2 regions of the Caballeronia sp. RCC_10 genome follow, and region 1 is predicted to be linked to the other one. Evidence: riboswitches for the same ligand, from Rfam matches in the RefSeq annotation. Region 1 holds a riboswitch; the other holds the start of a gene.
The links. A riboswitch is a leader RNA that binds a small molecule or an ion and turns the genes downstream of it on or off. The one in region 1 is predicted to bind manganese.
Positions count from the first base shown of each region.

Region 2: linked by a shared signal. The riboswitch ahead of AB6804_RS08610 (sodium:calcium antiporter) and the one ahead of mntP (manganese efflux pump MntP) in region 1 are both predicted to bind manganese.

Region 1 covers NZ_JBFUPT010000027.1:10,283-22,132, reverse strand. The annotation lists gene AB6804_RS27195 (glycosyl hydrolase) at 1-849, shown strand, start outside; gene AB6804_RS27190 (3-oxoacyl-ACP reductase) at 941-1,702, shown strand; gene AB6804_RS27185 (alpha-amylase family protein) at 1,720-3,384, opposite strand; gene AB6804_RS27180 (DUF4142 domain-containing protein) at 3,535-4,068, shown strand; gene AB6804_RS27175 (cupredoxin family copper-binding protein) at 4,070-4,378, shown strand; gene AB6804_RS27170 (RNA polymerase sigma factor) at 4,375-5,061, shown strand; yybP-ykoY riboswitch at 5,083-5,259, shown strand; gene mntP (manganese efflux pump MntP) at 5,270-5,839, shown strand; gene AB6804_RS27160 (LysR family transcriptional regulator) at 5,871-6,779, opposite strand; gene AB6804_RS27155 (hydroxymethylglutaryl-CoA lyase) at 6,912-7,862, shown strand; gene AB6804_RS27150 (CaiB/BaiF CoA transferase family protein) at 7,873-9,024, shown strand; gene AB6804_RS27145 (gamma carbonic anhydrase family protein) at 9,021-9,545, shown strand; gene AB6804_RS27140 (MFS transporter) at 9,625-11,064, shown strand; gene AB6804_RS27135 (ABC transporter substrate-binding protein) at 11,135-11,850, opposite strand, start outside.
Region 2 covers NZ_JBFUPT010000003.1:205,220-217,069, reverse strand. The annotation lists gene can (carbonate dehydratase) at 1-203, opposite strand, end outside; gene aceK (bifunctional isocitrate dehydrogenase kinase/phosphatase) at 252-2,045, opposite strand; gene AB6804_RS08625 (MerR family DNA-binding transcriptional regulator) at 2,057-2,479, opposite strand; gene AB6804_RS08620 (MBL fold metallo-hydrolase) at 2,585-3,658, shown strand; gene AB6804_RS08615 (ABC transporter substrate-binding protein) at 3,665-5,272, opposite strand; yybP-ykoY riboswitch at 5,469-5,640, shown strand; gene AB6804_RS08610 (sodium:calcium antiporter) at 5,747-6,757, shown strand; gene AB6804_RS08605 (flagellar protein FliT) at 6,887-7,171, opposite strand; gene fliD (flagellar filament capping protein FliD) at 7,216-8,661, opposite strand; gene AB6804_RS08595 (flagellin domain-containing protein) at 8,838-9,662, opposite strand; gene AB6804_RS08590 (aldo/keto reductase) at 10,025-10,975, shown strand; gene rpsU (30S ribosomal protein S21) at 11,332-11,544, shown strand; gene AB6804_RS08580 (hypothetical protein) at 11,662-11,850, opposite strand, start outside.

The DNA.
Region 1 (11,850 bases):
GACCTCGGCGTAACGATGTACCGCTGCGACACCGCCGACGCGGGCATGTCGATGACGCTCGCGATGGCCCTGCGCGGATGCTTTGCGGGCAGCGGCGTCGGCATCATGCCGGTGCTCAATCCGCGTTCGGCGGGCTGGGACCCGAAGGGCACCGAAGCCGCCGCCTATTCGCTCGGCTATGACTTCGCGGTGCGCTGCACCCAACCGTTGAAGGGCCTCGTCACGCATATCGAATGCGGCAACGAACTGGATACCGTCGGCCTGCAACTCGGCGGCGACGGCAGTCAGACGTCGGACTGGAACCCGGCTGAGTGGCCGTCGTTCCGGGGCGTGATCCGCGGCATGATCGCGGGCGTGAAGGCGGTCGATCCGACCATCAAGTGCGGCGTGAACGTCGGCATCCCGATGGCCTATCGCGCGCTGCAAATGCTGTGGAACGGCATCTCGCCGAACGGCACGGCCACGGGCGTATCGGACGCGGCTGCGCTTCAGTGGGACTACACGACGTATCACTGGTATCACAGCTCGGGCAAGATCGAGTGCGCCGGGCGCAACAACGCGTGCATCAACGTGCTGCAAGTGCTGAAGGACTCGTTCAACGTGCCGATCTGGCTGACGGAATGGGGCTGGTCCGGTTCGGCGGACTCGGCGACGGCGCAATCGGCGTATGTGCAGGAAACGATGGCGTCGTACTACGCAATCAAGGACAAGTACAACCTTGAAAGCGTGATGATGTACGCGGTCATCGACCCGAGCTACGGGCTGATCCAGGGCGATGGCGTCACGAAGAATCCGGCGTACGCCACGTTCAAGAACTTCATTGCGGCGAATCCGGTCAAGACGGCGTAACGGTCGATGCGGATCGAGCGGACCGCGACTTCGGATCGCGAGGGCATCCGGCATAATGCCTCGACCATTTCACAACGAATTCGAGGTGCCGATGCTGCTGTCTGAACAGAACGTACTCGTGACCGGCGGCGCACGCGGTCTGGGTGCCGCGATCGTCGAGGCGCTCGCACGCGAAGGCGCGGGCGTCGTCGTGAACTATCGCCGCAGCGAAAGCGGGGCGATGGCGCTCGCCGAGCGGCTCGGCCCGCGCGTCGTCGCGCTTAAGGGCGATGTCACCGATGCGGCATCCGTCGCGCGCCTTTTCGACGAGGCGCGCGCACGAACCGGCCGGCCCGTGCATGCGGTGGTGAACAACGCACTGGCCGACTTCAGTTTCGATGGCGACGCGCGCCCGAAGATCGGTGACATCGAATGGTCGCGCTTTCAGCAGCAGATCGACGGCGCGCTCAAGGGCGCGCTCAACACAATCCAGGCCGCGTTGCCCGACATGCGCGCCGCTGGCTTTGGCCGCATCGTGAACGTCGGCACGAATCTCTTCCAGAATCCCGTGGTGCCGTATCACGATTACACAGCGGCGAAAGCGGCTTTGCTCGCGCTGACGAGAACCGCATCGAACGATCTCGGTCCGGACGGCATCACCGTCAACATGGTGTCGGGCGGCCTGTTGCGCACCACCGACGCGAGCAGCGCGACGCCCGAGGCGGTCTTCGACATGGTCGCGGGATTCACGCCGCTGCGGCGCGTCACCACGCCGGCCGAATTCGCCGACGCCGTGTTGTTCTTCCTCTCGCCGTGGGCGCGTGCGGTGACGGGGCAAAACCTCGTCGTCGACGGGGGGCTGGTCAAGGGCTGACGCGGAGTCAACCCGGCTCAAACCTCGCTTCGCTTCAGCAGATAGTCGAGCCCGCCCACGCGATACCAGCGATACCCATACGGTTCCAGCACGACACTGTGCTGGCCTTTCGCGTTGCCTTCGCTGTGATCGCCGGAGAGCAGGTTGACGAGCTTGCCGCTTTCTCCCGCTGCCGCGCCGACCCGGAACTTCACCGTGCACGCGGCGGCGCTGAAGTTATGCAGACAGACGACCGAGTTGTTGCGCCAGTCGTAGCGCAGCGCGAGCACGTCGTCGCGCGAGGTGCGAAGAATCGCGAAATCGCCCCAGCTTATCTCGGGCACTTCCTTGCGCATGCGGATCATCCGCTCCATCCAGTTCAGAAGCGAATCGGGATCTCTTCGCTGGCTCGCGACGTTCACGCGCTCATATCCATACGGTCCGCCCGAGATCACCGGGCTAACCGGGCGCGCATGTTTCGTGAAGCCCGCATGCGGCTCGGTCGACCATTGCATCGGCGTGCGCAGGCTTTCGCGTTCGGGCAGACGCAGATCGTCGCCCATGCCGATTTCATCGCCGTAACGCACGACGGGCGTCCCCGGCAGCGTCAGCATGAGGCTGTACGCCAGTTCGAGCCGGTGACGGTCGCCATCGAGCATCGGTGCAAGACGCCGGCGGATGCCGCGTTCGTACAGCTGCATGGACGGCTCGGGACCGAACGCCGCGAACACGGCTTCGCGTTCCTTCGGCGACAAGCGGCCAAGATCGAGTTCGTCGTGATTGCGCAAAAATACGCCCCATTGCGCGGTTGCCGCCCGCGATTTCGTCGCTTCGAGCGCTTTTCTCAGCGGCGTGGTATCGGCGCTCGCGAGCGCATAGAACGTGTTCTGGTTGACCTGGAAGTTGAACATCATCTGCAGCCGCTCGCCGGCATCGCCGAAGTACTGCATGTCGGTGTGAGGCAGCACGTTGGCTTCCGCGAGAATGATCGCGTCGCCTTCGCGCCACTGCAGGAACTCGCGAAACATGCGCAGCATGTCGTACTGCCGGGCCGGTTTCTTCACCTGCGCGCCCTTGGTCGCGATGACGAACGGCACCGCGTCCATGCGAAACCCCGAGACGCCGAGCTGAATCCAGAAACCCATGATCTTCAGCAACTCGGCCTGCACGTGCGGATTGGCCGTGTTGAGGTCGGGCTGGAAGTCGTAGAAGCGGTGGAAGTACCACAGGGCCGCTTGCTTGTCGTAGGTCCACGTGGACTTCTGCACGCCGGGGAACACCACGCCGTCGTCCGCGCCCGCCGGCCGCTTCTTCGACCATACGTACCAGTCGCGATACTTCGAATTCGGATCGCGCCTCGCTTCCTTGAACCACGGATGCTGATCCGACGTGTGATTCACGACCAGATCGATCAGCACGCGCAAGCCGCGCTGACGGCACGCGTGAGTGAATTCCACGAAATCGCCGAGCGTGCCGTAGCGCGGATCGACGTTGTAGTAGTCGGAGATGTCGTAGCCGTTGTCGCGACCCGGCGATGGCTGAAACGGCATCAGCCATATCGTGGTGATACCGAGCCCCTGAAGATAGTCCAGCCGCCGCAACAAGCCCTGGAAATCGCCGATGCCGTCGCCGTTCGCATCCATGAACGCGCCGACGGACAGGCAGTAGATGACCGCGTTCTTGTACCAGAGATCGTTGAGCATGCGCTTGGATCGAGGCCCGGTTCGTGTGCGTCCGAGTGTAACCGTGATCCGCCGGCGCGGGCAATCCGGGATTGGACTGCGGTGCGGGAACGCGCTTCTTCGACGTGACATCCAATGCCGTGTCTGCCACTTCATACGCGGAGATGTCATATGAAACGCATTCATTTCGCGCTCGCGGCGGCGCTCGCGCTGACGAGCATCGCGTCCCGTGCGCAAGGGGCTGGGCCGACCGATCGGCAAATCGCCGCGATCGTCGTGACCGCCAATCAGGTCGATATCGACGCGGGCAAGCTCGCTGGCGACAAAACGAAATCGAAGGACGTGAAAGCGTTTGCGCAGCAGATGGTCACGGATCACAGCGGCGTCAACAAGGCTGCGACCGACCTGGTGAAGAAGCTCGACGTCACGCCTGAAGACAGCCCGGCGAGCCAGAGCCTCAAGCAAGGCGGCGACGCGAACATCGCCAAGTTGAAGCAGTTATCGGGCGGCAGCTTCGACAAGGCGTATATCGATCACGAGGTCGCCTATCATCAAAGCGTGCTCGATGCACTCGACAAGACGCTCATTCCCAGCGCGAAGAACGCGGAACTAAAGGCGCTGCTGGTGAAAGTGCGGCCGGCATTCGTCGCGCATCTCGAACACGCGCGGCATGTGCAGGCGGACCTCGCCAGAAACGGTGCATGACATGCGCTTGCTGATCTGGCTGATGAGTGCGCTCGCGTTGCCCGTCGATGCGATTGCGGCGACGCATGTCGTCGTCATCGAAGGCATGCGCTTTAGTCCGCCCGCGTTGACGGTCGCTCGCGGCGATCGCGTCATGTGGATCAACAAGGACCTGTTCCCGCATACCGCGACCGCCGATGCCAAAGCGTTCGATTCGCACGGCATCGCGGCGAACGCATCGTGGAGTTACGTGGCGCGCGATGCCGGACGTTACGCGTATTCGTGCACGCTGCATCCGGCGATGCACGCGGTGCTCAACGTACGGCGATGACGACGATGATTTCCGCTACCGACACCATTAACGACGAACTCGCCATCGCGCGCCGCATCGTTGCGGGCGACCGCGCCGCGTTCGAAGCGATGATGCGGCGGCATAACCGCCGGCTGTATCGGCTGGCGCGCGCCACCTTGCGCAACGAGGCCGAAGCGGAGGACGCGCTGCAGGATGCGTACTTGCACGCGTTCCGGTCGATGCACCAGTTTCGCGGTGATTCGCAATTGCTCACGTGGCTGTCGCGGCTCGTGCTCAACGAATGCTTCGCGCGATTGCGGCGCTCGGCGCGTCGTCAGAACGTGATTCCGATCGTGGATGCGCCCGCCGCCATCGAACCGGCCGATACGACCCGCTCGCACGACGATGCGCCCGACCAGGCGCTCGCGCGTGCGCAAGTGCGCGCGCTGCTCGAACGCAAGCTCGATGAATTGCCGGACCTGTTTCGCGTCGTGTTCGTGCTGCGCTCCATCGAAGAGATGAGCGTCGAGGAGACCGCGCAATGTCTGCACATTCCGGAAGCGACGGTGCGCAGCCGGCATTTTCGGGCGCGCAGCCTGTTGCGCGAATCGCTTGCGCAGGCCTTCGATCTCGCCGAGCGCGACGTGTTCGAGTTCGGCGGGGCGCGGTGCGATCGCATCGTCGCTAGGGTGCTGTCGACGCTATCCGATGGCGGCTCCTAGCCTATCGGCCGTGTTAAGCTCTCGCTTCTCGCTGGGGAGTAGCCGGCTTTCCGTCCCACGGAAAGCGCGCATGTCAACACACTCGGTCCGCGCACAGGGACCGTGGCATGCGCAGCCATCAAAGGTTGGCAAGACCATCGACGGAACGCGCCCTCAGGCCGGGCGGCGCGTTGCGTCGTGTTTCTTCGCCCGGCCAGAGCCCTACTCGATGAACCTCGCCTCCACGATCTTCCTCGCCTTCGCCATGTCAACCGACGCCTTCGCGGCCGCCGTCGGCAAGGGTGCGAGCCTGCGCAAGCCACGCGTCACCGAAGCCCTCCGGACGGGCCTCATCTTCGGCGTCATCGAAGCCATCACGCCGCTCGTCGGCTGGGCGATCGGCCGGACGGCGGCGCAGTACGTCACCGCGTGGGATCACTGGATCGCGTTCGGTCTGCTATTTCTGCTCGGTGCGCGCATGATCCGCGAAGGTTGCGGCAGCGCCGAACACGCGGACGACAAGCCCAACTCGCATTCATTCTGGGTGCTGGCGGTCACCGGTTTTGCCACCAGCATCGATGCGATGGCGGTCGGCGCGGGCCTCGCTTTCATCGACGTGGATATCTTCTCGACCGCCGCCACCATCGGTTTCGCGACCATGCTGATGGTGACGGTCGGCGTGATGATCGGCCGGCTCGTCGGCGCGACCATCGGCAAGCGGGCGGAGATCGTCGGCGGGGTGGTGCTGATCGGCGTCGGCTGCGCGATTCTCGCGCAACATCTCGGTTATACGAGCTGAGTCGAACTGAGTGTGCGCGGGCTGGCGGCGCTCAGGCCGCTTGCCGCGCCCGGCTCGTCAGATGCTCGACCATCCTTTGAGCCGCCGGCTGCAGCGTGTCGAAGCCCTTGAAGCACACCACGAAGCGCCGTTCCGCCCAGGCATCGACGAGCGGAATGACCGCGACGCCGAACACCGACTGATACGTCGCCGCCACTTCCACCGGCACGACGCTGATGCCGAGGCCCGCGGCCACGACGCGAAACGCGGCATCGAAACTGGACACGATCACGCGATACGAGAGCGTCTTGCCGGCGCTCGCGGCGGATCGCCTCAACATCGTATGGACGGCGGTCGACGGCAGCAGCCCGACGTGCTCGTACTCGAGCGTGTCTTCGAAGCTCAGGCTTGTTTCGTTCGCCAGCGGATGGTCGGGATGCACGGCCAGCGCCAGCCGGTCCTGACGATAAGGCGCGTGCTGCAAGCCTTCGAGATCGACGTTGTCCCAGCAGACGCCGATGCTCGCCGCGCCCTCACGGAGTTGCCGCACCAGCTCCGTCGATAACCTTTCCTCGACATCGACCCGAATGTTCGCGTTCGCCGGCTCGCGCATGAACGCGGCGATATCGTCGAGCAACGCTTCCGCCATCGCCGACGCCGACGCACAAATGCTCACGCGCCCGCGCAGCCCGCTGCCGAACGCCGCGACGTCGCTGCCGATGCGATCGAGCGTGAACAGGACGTTGCGCGCGTGTTCGAGCAGCGCGATGCCCGCGCCAGTCGGCTCGACGCCGCGCCGCGAGCGCGACAGCAACGGCACGCCGAGGTCCGCTTCGAGCTGCGCGATGCGCTTGCTGATCGCGGAGGGCTCGATGTGCTGCTCCTCCGCCGCCCGCGCGATGTTGCGGTGATCGCATACGGCGACGAAGAGGCGCAGCGTCTTCAGGTCGATATCGCGCACGGACGTTTCCTTTTAGACATTCCGGTTCGGAATCGCAACGCTTCCAACATACCGCTTCTGCGTCGCGGCGGAAGGTCTAAAGTTAGCACAACGTCGGCGACACGATGACCGGCGATATCACGGAGACGGCTCATGCCCTTGTTCCCCACTGACGCGGCGATACGCGAAGTCGGCTTGCGCGACGGCCTGCAAAGCATTCAGCGGATTCTGCCGACGCAACGCAAGCGCGAATGGATTCGCGACGCCTACCAGGCCGGGCAGCGCGAGATCGAGGTCGGCTCGTTCGTGCCCGCGCGCCTCTTGCCCCAACTTGCCGATACCGCCGAACTCGTCGCTTTCGCGAAGACACTGCCCGGGCTCTTCGTTTCCGTGCTCGTGCCGAACCTGAGAGGCGCGGAACGCGCGTTCGAGACGCAGGCCGATTTGCTGCTCGTGCCGCTTTCGGCGAGCCGCGAGCACAGCCTCGCGAATCTGCGCAAGACGCCCGATGAAGTGGTCGCGGAGGTGGCGCGCATCCGCGCCGCCCGCGATGCATCGGGCGCGAAGACGTTGATCGAAGGCGGCATCGGCACGGCGTTCGGCTGCACGATCCAGGGACGCGTCGACGAAAGCGAAGTGCTGCGCTGTATGCAGGCTTTGCTCGATGCGGGCGCGGATCGCGTAAGCATCGCCGATACCGTCGGCTATGCGGGACCGCGCGCCGTTCGCGAGCTGTTCGAGAAGGCACGCCGCCTCGCCGGCGAACGCTTCTGGTGCGGCCACTTTCACGACACGCGCGGCCTTGCGCTCGCCAACGTGTACGCCGCGCTCGAAACGGGCGTCGCGCGCTTCGATGCGACGCTCGCCGGCATCGGCGGATGCCCGCACGCGCCGGGCGCGAGCGGCAACGCATCGAGCGAGGACCTTGCCTTCATGCTGGCCGACATGGGCATCGAAACCGGCATCGACATAAGCGGCCTGCTTGCGCTGCGCGAGAAAGTCGCGCAATGGCTCGAAGGCGAAACCCTGCGCGGCGCGCTGTGGCGTGCCGGTCTTCCCAAATCATTCGCGAAACATGCGGCGAGCGCCGCGCTGACCGCCTGAGGCTTTCCACATGACTTCGAATGCAAGACTTCCGCTCGACGGCGTGCGCGTCGTCGAATTCACGCACATGGTCATGGGACCGACGTGCGGCATGATCCTCGCCGATCTCGGCGCCGAAGTGATCAAGATCGAACCGCCCGGCGGCGACAAGACGCGCACGCTGCCGGGGCTCGGCATCGGCTTCTTCCGGTCGTTCAATCGCAACAAGAAGAGCGTCGTCATCGACATCAACACGCCGGAGGGCCGTGAAACCGCGACCGAACTGATCGGCACCTGCGATGTGGTGCTCGAAAATTTCCGTCCCGGTCTCATGGAGAAGCTCGGCCTCGATTACGGCACGCTCAGCCGGCGCTATCCCGCGCTCATCTATGTATCGCACAAGGGCTTTCTGCCCGGCCCTTACGAAAAGCGCCTCGCGCTCGACGAAGTCGTGCAGATGATGGGCGGCCTCTCGTACATGACCGGTCCCGTCGGACGGCCGCTGCGCGCGGGGACATCGGTGAACGACATCATGGGCGGCATGTTCGGCGCCATCGGCGTGCTTGCCGCGCTGCGCGAACGCGACTTCACGGGACGCGGCCAGGAAGTGCAAAGCGCGCTTTTCGAGAACTGCGTGTTCCTGTCCGCGCAACACATGCAGCAATACGCGATGACCGGCGAAGCGCCGCCGCCGATGCCCGCACGCGTCTCCGCGTGGAGCGTCTACGACGTGTTCACGCTGGCCGATGGCGAGCAGTTGTTCATCGGCGCGGTCAGCGACAAGCAGTTCGTCACGCTGTGCGATGTGCTCGCGCGTCCGGACATCGCGGCCGAGCCGCGCTTCGCCAATAACGCGATGCGCGTCGCGGTGCGGCCCGAACTGCTCGCGTGTCTCGGCGCGATCCTGAAGGATCGACACGTCGGCGAGCTTGCGCCGAAGCTCGAAGCGGCCGGCATTCCGTATGCGCCGATCGTGCGGCCCGACCAGTTGCTCGACGATCCGCATCTGAAAGCGAGCGGCGGCCTCGCGCCGATGCAGACCGACGATGGCGATACGACCGATGTCGTCCTGTTGCCGATCACGATGGGCGGCCGCCGTCCCGGCGTGCGTCAGGCGCTGGCGCGCGTCGGCGAGCACACGCAAGAGGTGCTGTCGCGCATCAAGAGCCGGGTGACGGCATGAGCTGCTACGGATTGAGCAACGGCAAGCCGCAACTGGCCGAATCGGCATGGGTTGCGCCGCAGGCGGTCGTGATCGGCAACGCGGCGCTGCATGAGCGCGCGAGCGTCTGGTTCAACGCGGTGATTCGTGCGGATAACGAAGCAATTGAAATCGGCGCGGGCAGCAACGTGCAGGACGGCGCCGTGTTGCACACCGACCCCGGCTATCCGATGGTTATCGGCGCGAACGTCAGCATCGGGCATCAGGCGATGTTGCACGGCTGCACCATCGGCGATGGATCGCTCATCGGCATTCAGGCGATCGTGATGAACGGCGCGGTCATCGGCAAGCACTGTCTCGTCGGCGCGGGCGCGGTCGTCACCGAAGGGAAGACGTTTCCCGACCGCTCGCTGATTCTCGGTGCGCCCGCGAAAGCGGTGCGTGAACTGACGGATGCGCAGATCGCAGGTCTTGCGTCCAATGCGGCGGACTATGCCGCGCGCGCGGAGAAGTATCGGCGGGAGCTCGACCAGACCGCCTGAGCAGCACGATTCCAGTCAAGCGTCCCGGCAGGCTTGCAGCAAGACGAGCCGCCGGCATCATGAAGATCAGGAGACACAGATGCAGCAGACCGTCACCGCGGGCAGTCCCCCGCTCGTCACACCCAACGTGCGCGTCGGCAATCAGCCGGGCGCGGAAATCTCGGCGCGCATGGATCGCCTGCCGATCACGCGGCATCTCTGGATGCTCGTGCTGCTGATCTCGCTCGGCGGCTTCTTCGAAATCTACGATCTGATTTTCACGGGCTATATCGCGCCGGGCATGGCGAAGAGCGGCCTGCTCGCCACGACGACTCATTCGTTCTTCGGCTTCACCGGCATTGCCGGATTCATTGCGGCGACGTTCGCGGGCCTGTTCGTCGGCACGTTCTGCTTCGGCTGGCTGCCGGACCGATACGGCCGCCGCGCCGTGTTCACCGTCTCCCTGCTGTGGTACTCGATCGGCTCCGCGATCATGGCGGTTCAGACGACGCCGGAAGCGGTCATTCTCTGGCGCTTCATCACGGGCATCGGGGTGGGCGTGGAAATCATCACCATCGACAGCTATGTGACCGAACTCGTGCCGCAGCACATGCGTGGCCGCGCGATGGCCTTCAATCAAATGGTGATGTTCGCCGCCGCGCCGGTGGCCGCGATCCTGTCGTACTGGCTCGTGCCGACGACCGTGTTCGGTATCGACGGATGGCGCGTCGTGGTGCTCGCGGGATCGGCGGGTGCGGTGCTCGTGTGGTTCATCCGCCGCTCGGTGCCCGAAAGTCCGCGATGGCTCGCCTCGCACGGACAGCCCGAGAAGGCCGATGCGATTGTGCGCGACATCGAGTCGATCGTCGCCCGGCAAGCGAAGGGACCATTGCCGCCGCCATTGCCGGTGGTCGAGCAGCCGGTGCATCGGCGCGCGTCGTTCGCGGAGTTGCTTCAACCGCCGTACCGGTCGCGCTTCGTGATGCTCGTCGTGTTCAATCTCTGTCAGGCGATCGGCTATTACGGCTTCGCGAACTGGGTGCCGACGCTGCTGATCGGGCAGGGCATCACGGTCACGAAGAGCTTGCTGTATTCGTTCATCATCGCGTTCGCGCTACCCGTCGGGCCGATGCTCGCGATGCTGTACGCCGATCGCATTCAGCGCAAGTGGCTGATCGTCGGCGGCGCGCTCGTGGTGATCGTGAGCGGCATCGCGTTCGGTCAGGCCCGGTCGGTGCCGGCGCTCATCGCGCTCGGCGTGCTCATCAGCCTCGCGGGACAGACCATCTCCGTGTGCTATCACGCGTATCAGGCCGAGCTTTTTCCAACTGCCATCCGATGCCGCGCCAATGGACTGGTGTACTCGGCAAGCCGCATCGGCGCGATGATGTCGGGCTTCATCATCGCGGCGCTATTGCGGGATTTCGGTGTGGTCGGCGTGTTCGCGGGCATTACCGCCTGCATGCTGGTGGTCGTGGTTTCCATCGGCGTCTTCGGACCGCGCACCAACGGCAAGCGTCTCGAAGAGCTGTGTCATTAGGCCGGCTACCCGCCGGGAACGGGAAGCGGTCTTGCGAGCCGGCTCACCGGATCGCAAGACCGCGAACCGCTTACTTTCCGTACATGTCGAAATCGAAGTACTTCGCCTCGATCTTGCGATACGTTCCATCGCGCAGGATGTCCGCAATCGCGCCATTCAACGCATCGCGAAGGTCGGGGTCTGATTTGCGCACACCGGCGGCATCGCCGTCGCCCATGATCTTCGGGTCATAGACGACATCGCCCGCGAACGCGAAGCCCTTGCCCGCCGGCGTCGCCAGAAAGCCGAGCTTGCCTTGCACGGCGTCCATCAGCACGGCGTCGACACGGCCCGCCGTCAGGTCCGCATAGGCCTGGTCATAGCTCGGATAGGCGACCACGTCCACGCCCGATGCTGCCCACTTCTCGCGTGCATACGTTTCCTGCACCGTGCCTTGCTCGACGGCCACGCGCTTGCCCGCGAGCTTCGACGCCTCGGGCAGCAGATGCGCGCTTTCCTTCGCGATCAAGCGCGTCTGGTTGCGATACAGCCGCTCGGTGAAGTCGATCTGCTGACGACGCTTCTCGTTGGCGGCCATCGACGAAAGAATGACGTCGAACTTGCGCGCCTGCAATCCGGGAATCAGGCCATCGAAGCTGCTCTGCACCCACACGCACTTCGCCTTCAGCTTCGCGCACAGCGCGTTGCCAAGGTCGATGTCGAAGCCCTGCACGGCGCCGTCTTTCGTGACCGACTCGAACGGCGGATAAGTCGGATCGACGCCGACGCGGATCGTGCTCCATTCCT
Region 2 (11,850 bases), on a different contig from region 1:
ACTTCGCCCGGCGGCAAGCCGATGATCTGGTTCGCCGGCACGCGGGAATCGGAGCAGCCGATCCACAGATATTCCGGCGCCTGCTGATGCGCGAGCCGCTCGAAGAAATCCGCGTCCTCGGCGAGCTTGCGCGTGACCCAACTCTGGTTGTTGTCGAAGAGATGGGCGAGGGGATGAGCGGCTTCGTTGTTTCGGTCAGTCATGTTCGTTTGCTGTGTTGCATGTTTCAAGAATGCGCCGCACTTTGCAGTTCAGGCGGCGCGCGCGGAGGCCTTCTCGAACCGCTCCGGATACCGGACGCAGAAGCGGATGGCTCCGTCGTAGGGGAAAAAATCGGCGAGTTCGCCTTGCAGCAATTGCTCCTTGTGACGCTGCCAGAGCGCCGGGTCGAAGAAATCCGCGTGATGACGCATGAAGGCTTCGCGCACGCGCGGATCGCCGAGCAGGAACGTGCCGTACGTTTCGGGGAAGATGTCATGCGGCCCGACGGTATACCACGGCTCGCCCGACAGTTCCTCTTCCTCGTTGCGCGGCGGCGGCACGCGGCGCACGTTGCAATCGGTCAGATACTCGATCTCGTCGTAATCGTAAAACACGACGCGACCGTGCCGCGTCACGCCGAAGTTCTTGTACAGCATATCGCCGGGGAAAATGTTCGCCTGGATCAACTGCTTGATCGCATCGCCGAATTCCTTGATGCCGTGATCGATGTCATCCGCATTGCCCTTCTGCAGGAAGAGATTCAACGGCACCATGCGACGCTCGATATAGACGTGGCGAATGACCAGCTTGTCGCCTTCGTATTCGATCATCGATGGCGCTTCCTTCTCCAGTTCGCGGATCAGCGAATGATCGAGCCGCGCGAGCGGCAGCGCGACGCTCGAATACTCGAGCGTATCGGCCATGCGGCCCAGCCGGTCGTGGCGCTTCACGAGCAGGTACTTGTCCTCGATCTTCGCGCGCGTGGTGTCCTTCGGCGGCGGGAACGCATCCTTGATGAGCTTGAACACATAAGGAAACGACGGCAGCGTGAACACGATCATCACGAGCCCCTTGATGCCCGGCGCGATGATGAACTGATCGCTCGAATGTTTCAGGTGATGCAGCAGGTCGCGATAGAACAGGTTCTTGCCCTGCTTCTGCAAGCCGAGCGACGTGTAGATTTCCGCGTTCGGCTTCGCCGGCATGATGCTGCCCAGAAACTGCACGTACGCCGACGGCACTTCCATGTCGACGAGAAAATACGAATGCGAGAAGCTGAAGATGATGAGCAATTGCTGGCGCTCGAGCAGGACGGTATCGAGCGCGAGCAGGCCGGGCTTCGTGTGGCGGACGGCGATGGCGAACGGCAGCAGCGAATCGCCATGAATGATGCGGCCGATGATATACGCCGCCTTGTTGCGAAAGAATAGCGACGACAGCACGTGAATCTGGAAATTCGGCGCGGGCGCGAAGTCGCCGAAAGCGTCTTTCAGCGATTGCATCACGCATTGCACGTCGCGCGTCAGGTCTTCGAATGGCGGCTGCAACTGAAAGTTCGTGACGATGCGCTCGAGCGTGGCCGCGAGTCCGTCCTTGTCCGGGTAGTACGCGCGATACGTCGGCTTGGCGGCGGGCTCGTCGTTCTCGATGTATTCGGTCGAGATCGCTGGCCGCACGAAAATGAAATCGTTGTTGAAGTACGAGCGATGCAGGATCTTGCAGCACACCGAGTTGAAGAAAGTCTCGGCGCACTCCGGCTGACGATGCGTCGTCAACAAGCCGATGTAATGCAGCTTGATTTGCTGCCATACCTCGTCGTCGATGTTCTCGGCATCGTATTCGTCTTCGAGACGCATCACGCATTCGTCGACACGCTCGTCATACGACGTGATGCGCTCGCGCGCAAGCTGCGAGAGCGCATGCCAGTCGCCTTGCTCGAACAGCGTCTTGGCCTTGACGGCGGCTTCGCGAAAGACGCGGTAATGCCGGTCGAAACCTTCGAGCAGCGTCTGCGCGACATGGAAGCCGATTTGCGACGAGAGCAGCTTGGGAAAGTGGTTCATGTCGGCTCGCATCAGGCGGCTTTCGACCGCCGCGCCCGCTTGTCGATGCCGGCCGCGAGCAGCGCGCGGCCTTGCTCTTCATAAGCGGTGAGTTCGGAGAGCGTGGTGTTCAGGTCTTCTAGCTGACGCTGCAGCATTTCACGATGCGCCGCGATGGTGTCGATGAACGCGCGCAGTTGCGCGGTCGTGCCGGTCGGCGAATCGTAGAGATCGAGCAGCGTGCGAATCTCCGACAGCGTGAAGCCGAGCCGCTTGCCGCGCAGCGTGAGTTTGAGGCGCGTGCGGTCGCGCGGCGAATACACGCGGCGCAGGAAGTTCGCGCCTTCGCGTCGCGGCGCGAGCAGGCCCTGATCTTCGTAGAAGCGAATGGCGCGCGGCGTGACGTCGAACTCGCGCGCCAGTTCAGTGATCGTGTAATGCGTGGGCTGAGTCATCTGGAAAGCGCGACGCGCGAACGGGCGTCCGACGATAGAATGACGTTTACGTTATCGTCAACTTCGCCGGATTGCAATGCGGCGCAAACCCCAAAGGCATTACCGATGAACGCACTCGAACATCAGCTCGATTATGTATTCGCCGAAGAATTGCCGGAGCCGGGCGGCGTGAAGGAAGTGGCCCCCGGCGTCTACTGGCTGCGCATGCCATTGCCGTTCGCGCTCGATCACATCAATCTGTGGCTGCTGCGCGATGAGATCGACGGCGTGCAAGGCTGGACGGTGGTGGATTGCGGCATTGCGAACGACGGCATCCGCGCGAACTGGGAGCGTGTATTCGATACCGTGCTGGATGGCCTGCCCGTGTTGCGCGTGATCGTCACGCATTGCCATCCCGATCACCTCGGCCTCGCCGACTGGGTCTGCAATGGCGGCGACAGGCAACGCTGGAACGTGCGGCTGTGGATGTCACTCGGCGAATACGCGATGGGCCGCGTGATGGCCGCGGGCGATGGCTCCAACGCGGGCGGAGAACGCGCGGCGCGGCATTTCGCGACGCATGGCCTGACCGATGAAGCATCGCTCGATGCGTTGAGAAAGCGCGACAGCTATTACCCGACGCTCGTGCCTTCGATGCCGGGCGAGTTTCGCCGTATCCGCGATGGCGATCGCCTGCGCATTGGCGCGCGTGAATGGGAAGTGGTGACGGGCTATGGTCATTCGCCCGAACATAGCGCGTTGTATTGCGCGTCAGACAAGCTGCTCATTTCCGGCGACATGGTGTTGCCGCGCATCTCGACAAACGTGTCCGTGTTCGCGATCGAGCCGGAAAGCAATCCGCTCGCACTGTATCTGGAGTCGCTCGGACGCTATGAATCCATGCCCGCCGATGTCCTCGCGCTGCCCTCGCACGGCAAACCGTTTCGCGGCGTGCAGACGCGCATCGGGCAACTGAGGGAGCATCATCGTGCGCGGCTGGCGGAAGTGCGCGAGGCGTGCGCCGCGAAACCCTGCAGCGCCGCCGACATCGTGCCGGTCATGTTCAAGCGCCCGCTCGATATTCACCAGATGACGTTCGCGCTCGGTGAAGCGCTCGCGCACCTGAATCTGCTCTGGCTCGAAGGCGCGTTGAAGCGTCAGGCCGGCGAGGATGGCGTGCTGCGGTTCGCGCCGGCCTGAGACCGGTTACTGCACGGCAACTGCCCCGAAGTTCTGTCGTCCGAACGGGCTCACGTTATACCCGCTGACATTCGCGCGGGTAAGCGCCGCCGCCGTCGGATAAACGAGCGGAATCCACAACGCCTGATCGTGGATGATCTTCTGCGCGTCGATATACGACTTCGTGCGTTTCGCGACATCGGGCGTCGCCTTGCCGTCCGCGATCAGCTTGTCGAGTTGGGCATCGCAGAAGCGCGCGAAGTTGATGCCCGACTTCACCGCATTGCAACTGAAGAGCGGCGACAGGTAGTTATCCGGATCGCCGTTGTCGCCGGCCCAGCCCATGAAGAGCATGTCGTGCTGGCCCTGCTTCGCTTCCTTGATCAGCTCTCCCCACTCGATCACCTTCACCTGCGCCTTCACGCCGATCTTCGCGAGGTCTGCCTGCAGCAACTCCGCGCCCGCCTTCGGATTCGGATTCAGCACGCTGCCATTCGGACGCACCCAGATCGTCGTCTCGAAGCCGTTCGGCAAGCCCGCATCGGCGAGCAGCTTCTTCGCGCGATCCGCCGAGTACGGATACGCCTGCACGCTCTTGTCATAGCTCCACGTATTCGGCGGATACGGATTCACCGCCGGCGATGCGGTGTTGTCGAACACGGTCTTCATGTACGTCGTGCGATCGAACGCCATGTTCAGCGCCTGACGCACCTTCGGGTTGTCGAGCGGCTTCTTCTGCGTGTTCAACGCGACGAAAGCGGTCATGAACGCGGGCGTCTCGCTGACCTTGAGCGCCTTGTCCTTCTTCGCATCGAGCACGTCCTGCGGCTTCGGCGATAGCGCGATCTGGCATTCGCCCGCCTTGATCTTCTGCGCACGCACCGAGGCATCGGGCGTGATTGCATAGATCAGCCGATCGACCTTCGGCTTCGGTCCCCAGTACGAAGGGTTCACGTCGTAGCGGATCACCGCGTCCTTCGTATAGCTCTTGAGCACGAACGGGCCGGTGCCGATGGGCTTGCTGTTGATGTCCAGCTGCTTGTCCGCCTTCAGCAACTGGCCGGCGTACTCGGCCGAATAGATCGAAGCGAAGCCCATCGTGAGGATCGGCACGAAGGTCGCATTCGGCTCGTTCAGCTCGAACTTCACGGTCTGATCGTCCACCTTGGTCACGGCCTTGATGAGCTTCACGAGGCCCATCGACTGCGCGTGCGGAAAGCCGCTTGCGCCCGCCACCTTGTGCCACGGGTTGCTGTCCGACAGCATGCGCTCGAACGTGAAGACGACGTCATCCGCGTTGAGCGGGCGCGTCGGCTTGAAGTAGTCGGTCGTCTGGAAGTGGACGTTCGGCCGCAGATGGAACGTGTACGTGAGGCCGTCGCTCGATACGTCCCACTTCTGCGCAAGCGATGGCGCGACTTTCTTCGCGGCCTCGTCGTACGAGACCAGCGTATTGAAGATGACGTCCGCCGATGCGTTCGTCGTCACGAGCGAATTGAACTGGACGACATCGAAGCCATCGGGGCTCGATTCCGTGCAGACGGTGAGCGGCTTCGACATCGCGAGCATCGGCGCGGCCATGAGGACGGCGGCGAACGCGGCGGTGGAGCGGACTTTGAAGCGGTTGAGGGGCATGGATTCTCCCGTGACTCTCGGTCACACATCGGTTTTCTTGTTGCTCGGATCATGCCGGGCCGTCGACGCGTGCAAGCGGCGCGCCCGCGCGACAGCTTATCCAACGGCGCGACCGGCTACAACGAAGCATTGCGCATACCGGTATGCCTCGCGTGAAGCGGGTCGGCTTGCCGAACGGTGTGCATCACGCTACACTGCCCCCGTCTTTGGGGAGTAGCCTTCCTTCGTCCTTCGAAGGAGAACGCGTCAACATCCTCGGCTCTGCTGCCGTGGCGCGTTCGACCGGTCCGGTTTGGCGAGACCATTGATGCGCTATGTCGTTCCTGGTCGGACGGGCGTGGCGCATCATGGTTCGCTGACGTCCGGCCGTGGAATCATCGTCGTGTCCCCACAATCACAATATTCGTCTCCCTCTCGCGCTGCCATTCGCGTTGGCGCGGCGTTCGCTGTTTATCGTTCGATGCGGGGTGCCGCATGACGATGCTCTTCATCGAACTCGCGTTCATGCTCGCGATCATCCTGATCGCATCGGAGCTTTTCACCAACGCGCTCGAACATCTCGGCGAGCGGCTCGGCATTTCCGAAGGCGTCACCGGATCGCTGTTCGCGGCGGTCGGCACCGCATTGCCGGAGACGACCGTGCCGATCATCGCGCTTCTCGGCGGCACCGCCAGCCGCACGGTCAATGAAGAGATCGGCGTCGGCGCGATCCTCGGTGCGCCGCTGATGCTCGCGACGCTCTCCACCTGCCTGATGACCCTCGCCATCCTGAAGTCGCGCGGCTTGCGCGGGGTCATCATGCCGGAGCGCAGCGGCTTCACGCGTGACCTCAATTTCTTTCTCGTGGCGTTCTTGATCGCGGCAGGCGCGATGTTCGTGCCGCATCATGCGTGGCAAGTGCGCGCGCTGTTCGCGGGCGGACTCGTCGTGCTGTACATCATCTACGTGATCGCGACGTTCCGGGCATCTGCCAATCTCGTCGAGAGCGGGCACGGCACCGAAGCGCCCGAGACGCTCTTCATCTCGCGACTGGGCCTCAAGACGAACATCGGCTCGATCATGCTGCAGTTTCTCGCCGGCATCGTGCTGCTCGTCGGCGGCGCGAAGGGCTTCATTCACGGCGTCGAGGGCGTGTCGCAGGCGCTGGGGATATCGGCGCTGCTGCTGTCGCTCATCATCATTCCGATCGCGACGGAGTTGCCCGAAAAGGTGAACAGCATTCTGTGGGCGCGACGCGGGAAGGACACGCTCGCGTTCGGCAACATCACCGGCGCGATGGTGTTTCAGGGGACGTTGCTGCCGGGTATCGGCATCATGCTGACGCCGTGGGAGCCGCGAGTCGAAGTGTTGACAGGCGTGCTGATCACGCTCGCGGCGGCGGCGTGGCTGCGCTTTCATGCGCGCGGCAATGGCGTTGCGCTCTGGGCGCTGCTGGGCAATGGCGTGCTGTATGCCGCCTATCTGACGCTGACGCTCGGACGCTAAAGCTCGGACGCTGACGCCCGGCCAAAGAAAAATGCCCGCGCGAGGCGGGCATTGATGTTCATGCAGCGCGTCGGACATCGGCGCGTTGTTCTTGTTGTTGTTTGTTTAACGGCGTTGAGCGGGGAAACTTTAGAGGCGCGCGGCCTTTTGATAACGGCTCGCCGCGTTGGCTCGTTCCATCGACTGGCGATGGCTTGCGACGAGCGCGTCGCGCGCGATTCCGGCCGCCTGCGTCACCGCAGCGATGCTCGAGTGGATCTTGCGGATCGCCGCGAGCGCTTCGGCAGATTGCTCGGGCGCGAACGTCATCAATAGCGGCGAGCGCGTCTCCGCGAGGCTGGCCGCCAGGGCCCAGTTGCCCTCCACCGCAGCAACTTCGATCGCTTGAGACAGTTCCCACACGCGGAAGGCCACTTCGTCCTGGTTTATGTCAGTCATAGGTCGATACGCTCTGCAGTTCACTTGTTGGTGGCAAGTGCACCCGCGGTCTTCTCGCCGCCGAACAACTGGGTCAGGTATTGCGAGTTGCTTTGCATCTGTGCCATTAGCTTGTTGAGCGCGGTGAACTGCGTGTTGTACTGGTCCGTAAGCTTGTCCGCATACGCCTGCAATGCCGTGCTTTGCTTGGTGATGTCGGCCAAGTCCTTGGTCAGCTCAGTGGCTCGCGTGTCAAGAACGCCGCCGGTTTGCAGAAAACTCGTCGCGGTAGTGTTCAGGGTGGCGCCCACGCCATCCGTCGAGTTGAACAATGCGGTAACCGCGCTACGATTCGAACTTAACGCGCTCGAAAGCTTATCGCTGTCCAGCTTCAGGGTGCCGTCCGTCTGCAGATCGATGCCAATCGCGTTGAGAGAAAGCGTCGTGCTGCCGCTCGGTACGCCCTTTGCAAGCGTCGTTGCCAGCGCGCTCTTGATCGAATCCAGCATTGGGTCGCCGAGAAGCGGGCCTCCCTGGCTGCCGGCGCTCGCTGTCGAGTCGAAACTCGACAGCGAACTGGCGGTGCTGACGAAGGCGTTATAGGCCGCGACAAAACCATTGATGGCTTTTGTCGCGGCGTCGTCGTCGACGGCCACGGACAGTGTCTGACTCGTGTTGCTCGCCGCCGCAGAAAGGGAGAGCGTTACGCCGTTGATAGCGTCCGCGATAGTATTGCTCGGACTTGTGACGGCCATTCCATCGATCTTGAGCTTGGCGTCCTGAGCCGCGGATTGTTGCGTGTAGTTGGTGTTGGGGATCGACCCGTCGAAGGCGAGTGCGCCGAGCCCGTCCGTAGAATTGGTCGTCACGCTGAGCGTATTGGCAGCGCCCGTCGAATTGGAACTGAGGACGAGGTGCGAGCCGTCTACGCCAGCAATAACCGTCGCCGTCACGCCGGGGTTGTCCTTTGCAGAGTTGATCGCCGAAGCGATACCGGCGAGGGTGTTGTTTCCGGATCCGACCGCGATCGTCATTGCCGCGCTGCCTCCGACTGCGATCGACAGATCACCGGTGCCGACCGACGCGCTCGCGCCGATGCCAGTCTGCAACACGATCTTCTGCGCAGTCGCGACGTTCGTGATGTCAAGTGCGTAGCTGCCGGGGACCGTTCCGGTTGTCGCGGTGGCAGTCACGCCGTTGCCATTCGATCTTGCGGTCAATGTGGAGATAGCTGATGCATCCGCAAGACCCGCCAGTGCGGTCTGAAGTGCGGACAGCGACGATTTGAGCTGTCCGATCGCGGACAGCTTTGTATTGTCGAGGCTCTGGCGATAAGCAAGCGTCGAGGACTGTGCGGCTGTTTTCGCTGAGACGAGCGCCGCCACGACCGTCGACGTATCGGTCGTCGAATTCGTCACCCCGCTAATGATGGACTGCGCCGCCTGCGAAAGGGTGCTGCTTACGGAGGTGCTCGAAGATGTCGTCATGAGGATGTTCGTCTGTGGACTTTCCAACGCGACAACCGCGTGTTAAGCGTCAGGTGACGGAAAAATCCAGAGACGCATCATGGGAGACTAGTCTCCCATGATGCGCTTACCCGCCTGCCGCTGATTCAACGGCGTTACGCGCTTGATTCTGAAAGCTGCGCAGTGCCCTAAAACAGTTAGCCGAGAAGCTTCAGAACCTGCTGCGGCATCGAGTTCGCTTGTGCGAGCACTGAAATGCCTGCTTGCTGCAGAACCTGACCCTTCGACAGGTTCGCCGTTTCCTGGGCGAAGTCTGCGTCGGTGATCTGCGCGGAAGCGGCGCTCAGGTTGGTCGATTGCGATTGGAGGTCCGAAATGGCCGATTGGAAGCGGTTCAACTGGGCGCCGAACGTGGCTTGTTGCGTGTTGATGCTGTCCAGGGTGGTGTCGACCTTGGTCATCAAGGCTTGTGCAGCGGTTGCGTTCGCGCCTGCAACCGTGTCCGTGCCCGCTGTCAGGACTGTCGAATAGTCATTGCTGAGGTCGAGCGTGAGCTTCTGGCCTGCCGTTGCACCGACCTGGAAATCGACGGCCGCACCTGCCGTCCCGTCGAGAACCTTGACGCCGTTGAACGTCGTATCGGTTCCGACGCGCGTAATTTCTCCGATCCGCTGTTGTACTTCAGCATCGATCTTGGCGCGGTCGTTGGTGCTCAAGGAACCGTCGGACGCCTGCACCGCGAGTTGGCGAATGCGTTGGAGGTTATCTGTGATCGAGGACAGGCCGCTCGATGCGGTCTGCAGCATCGAGACAGCGTTGTTCGCGTTCGAAACGCTCTGGTTCAAAGCGTTGGTGTACGACTTCATCGACGTCGAGATAGCCAGGCCGGCAGCGTCGTCTGCTGCGCTATTGATGCGCTTACCCGAAGAGAGTCGGTTAATGGCCGACGAAAGTACGCTTTGCGAGCCGCTCAAGTTCTTTTGAGTGGCCATCGACAGGATATTTGTATTGATATTCAGCATGATTTACCTTGTTCAATTAGTGCGCCGATTGGCGCCGGTTCGGACAAAGCGTCGCGCTTTAGAGGAGCACTGACCGCCTTTCCTGGTTTTCGGCGGTCGGCCCCGAAACTTTAGGTTCGTTCGAGGGGCGTTGCTCGCCTGTTCCAGCGTGCGTTTGCCGGTTCCTAAGTTTTCGGCAGCGCGCGGAGAAACTTTATCCTGGGCTGACTGATTTCCTTTGAATGTAGCGGAGCCAGACGCACGCGGAACTTGAATGTGACGAATATGTCCGGCGATGATGCGGCGCGGCGCGCAAGGGGCTCAAGGCGATAGTGCCGGCTCGGCGTATGCTACAAGTTGCACCCTCGAATGGACCTAGGACCATGCAAAAAAGCACTATCGGCACATCAGATCTTAAAATCGCGCCGCTCGTGTTCGGCGGCAACGTGTTCGGCTGGACGGCCGACGAGCGCACGTCGTTCTCCATCCTCGACGCCTTCGTCGATCACGGCCTCAACTTCGTCGACACGGCAGATGTGTACTCCGCCTGGGTGGACGGGCATCAGGGCGGCGAGTCCGAAGCGATCATCGGCAAGTGGTTCAAGGAAAGCGGCAAGCGTCACAAGATCGTGCTCGCGACCAAGGTCGGCATGCTCAGTACGCGCGCGGGGCTATCGGCGGCTAACATCGCGGCTGCAGTCGACGATTCGCTGCGCCGCCTGAAAACCGATTACATCGACGTCTACTTCTCCCATCTCGACGACGACAAGACGCCGCTCGACGAGACGCTCGACGCATATCAGAAGCTCATCGCGGCGGGGAAGGTGCGCGTGATCGGCGCGTCGAACTACAAGGGCGAGCGGCTGGAAGAAGCATTGCGGGTCTCAAAGGAATCGGGATTGCCGGCGTATCAGGTTCTTCAGCCGGAGTACAACCTCTATGACCGCGAAGGCTATGAGACCGATCTCGAGCCCGTCGTGGAGAAGCACAAGATTGCGGTCGTCACTTATTTCAGCCTGGCGAGCGGCTTTCTGTCGGGCAAGTACCGCTCGAAAGACGACACGACGCAGGCGGCGCGCGGCTCGCGCGTCGAGAAGTATCTGAACGATCGCGGGCTGAATATCGTCGATGCGCTCGTCGAAGTGGCTACGCGCAACAGCACGACGCCCGCGACCGTCGCGCTGGCGTGGATCATCGCGCGGCCGAGCGTGACCGCGCCGATCGCCAGCGCGACATCGGTGAAGCAACTCGAAAGCCTTGCCGCCGCGACGCAACTCCAGCTTTCCGCCGAAGACCTGAAAATCCTCGACGAAGCCAGCGCCTGGCAGAAATAAATCTGTTGCATCAAAGGCTTGGCGTGTCTCGAAGAGTTGGCAGGGGCGCGATGTTCTGGTAACATCGCGCCCGAATCGAGAAATGTGCCCGGTTTCTTGCCTTCGCCGCTAAATATGACAACGTCAAAAGCTGGCGGCGAATGGCTCAGAATTGCGCGTTCAGGTGTCTCTCGCGAACACGCATGCCGCTCTCGCGGTCGAATCTCAACTCTCTCTTTTCCGGCCTCCGTGGCCGCTTTGCTCGTGTCCGCCCGTCGCGCCTTCAAGGTGCGTCATGTCCGGCGGACGATCGGAGTGCCGGCGCGCGGCGGATTTCCGTTGCGCACTTGAAAATACGTTTAGCAAACAGGATTTACATGACCACTATCGTCCTCAAAGAAAACGAGCCGTTCGATGTCGCGATTCGTCGCTTCCGCCGCACGATCGAAAAGAACGGCCTGATCGCAGAACTGCGTGAGCGCCAGTCCTACGAAAAGCCGACCACCGCGCGCAAGCGCAAGAAGGCTGCAGCTGTTTCGCGTCTGCGCAAGCGTCTGCGTAGCCAGATGCTGCCGAAGAAGATGCACTAAAGCGTCATCGCCTGGGCCGGAGCGAGTAGCCTGGCCCCGGAAGGCAAAACGGCGGTGCGACCCGAGAGGGCGCACCGCCGTTTCGTTTTTGCGGCGTCTTGCGCTTGATTCAGCGCGTTAGACGAACGCGTGCCGCTTGCGCAGCGTGGCGAGCAGATGCGGCCATTCTTCGACGCTCGCGTCGTCGTGAATCTGCTCCAGTTCGATCAGCAGATCGATGACGTTGGGATCGTACGCATTCACATTCGATGCATACAGCGCGCGCAGCAGCTTGCCGTCCTGCGCGTGCCGATAGTACGAGATGCC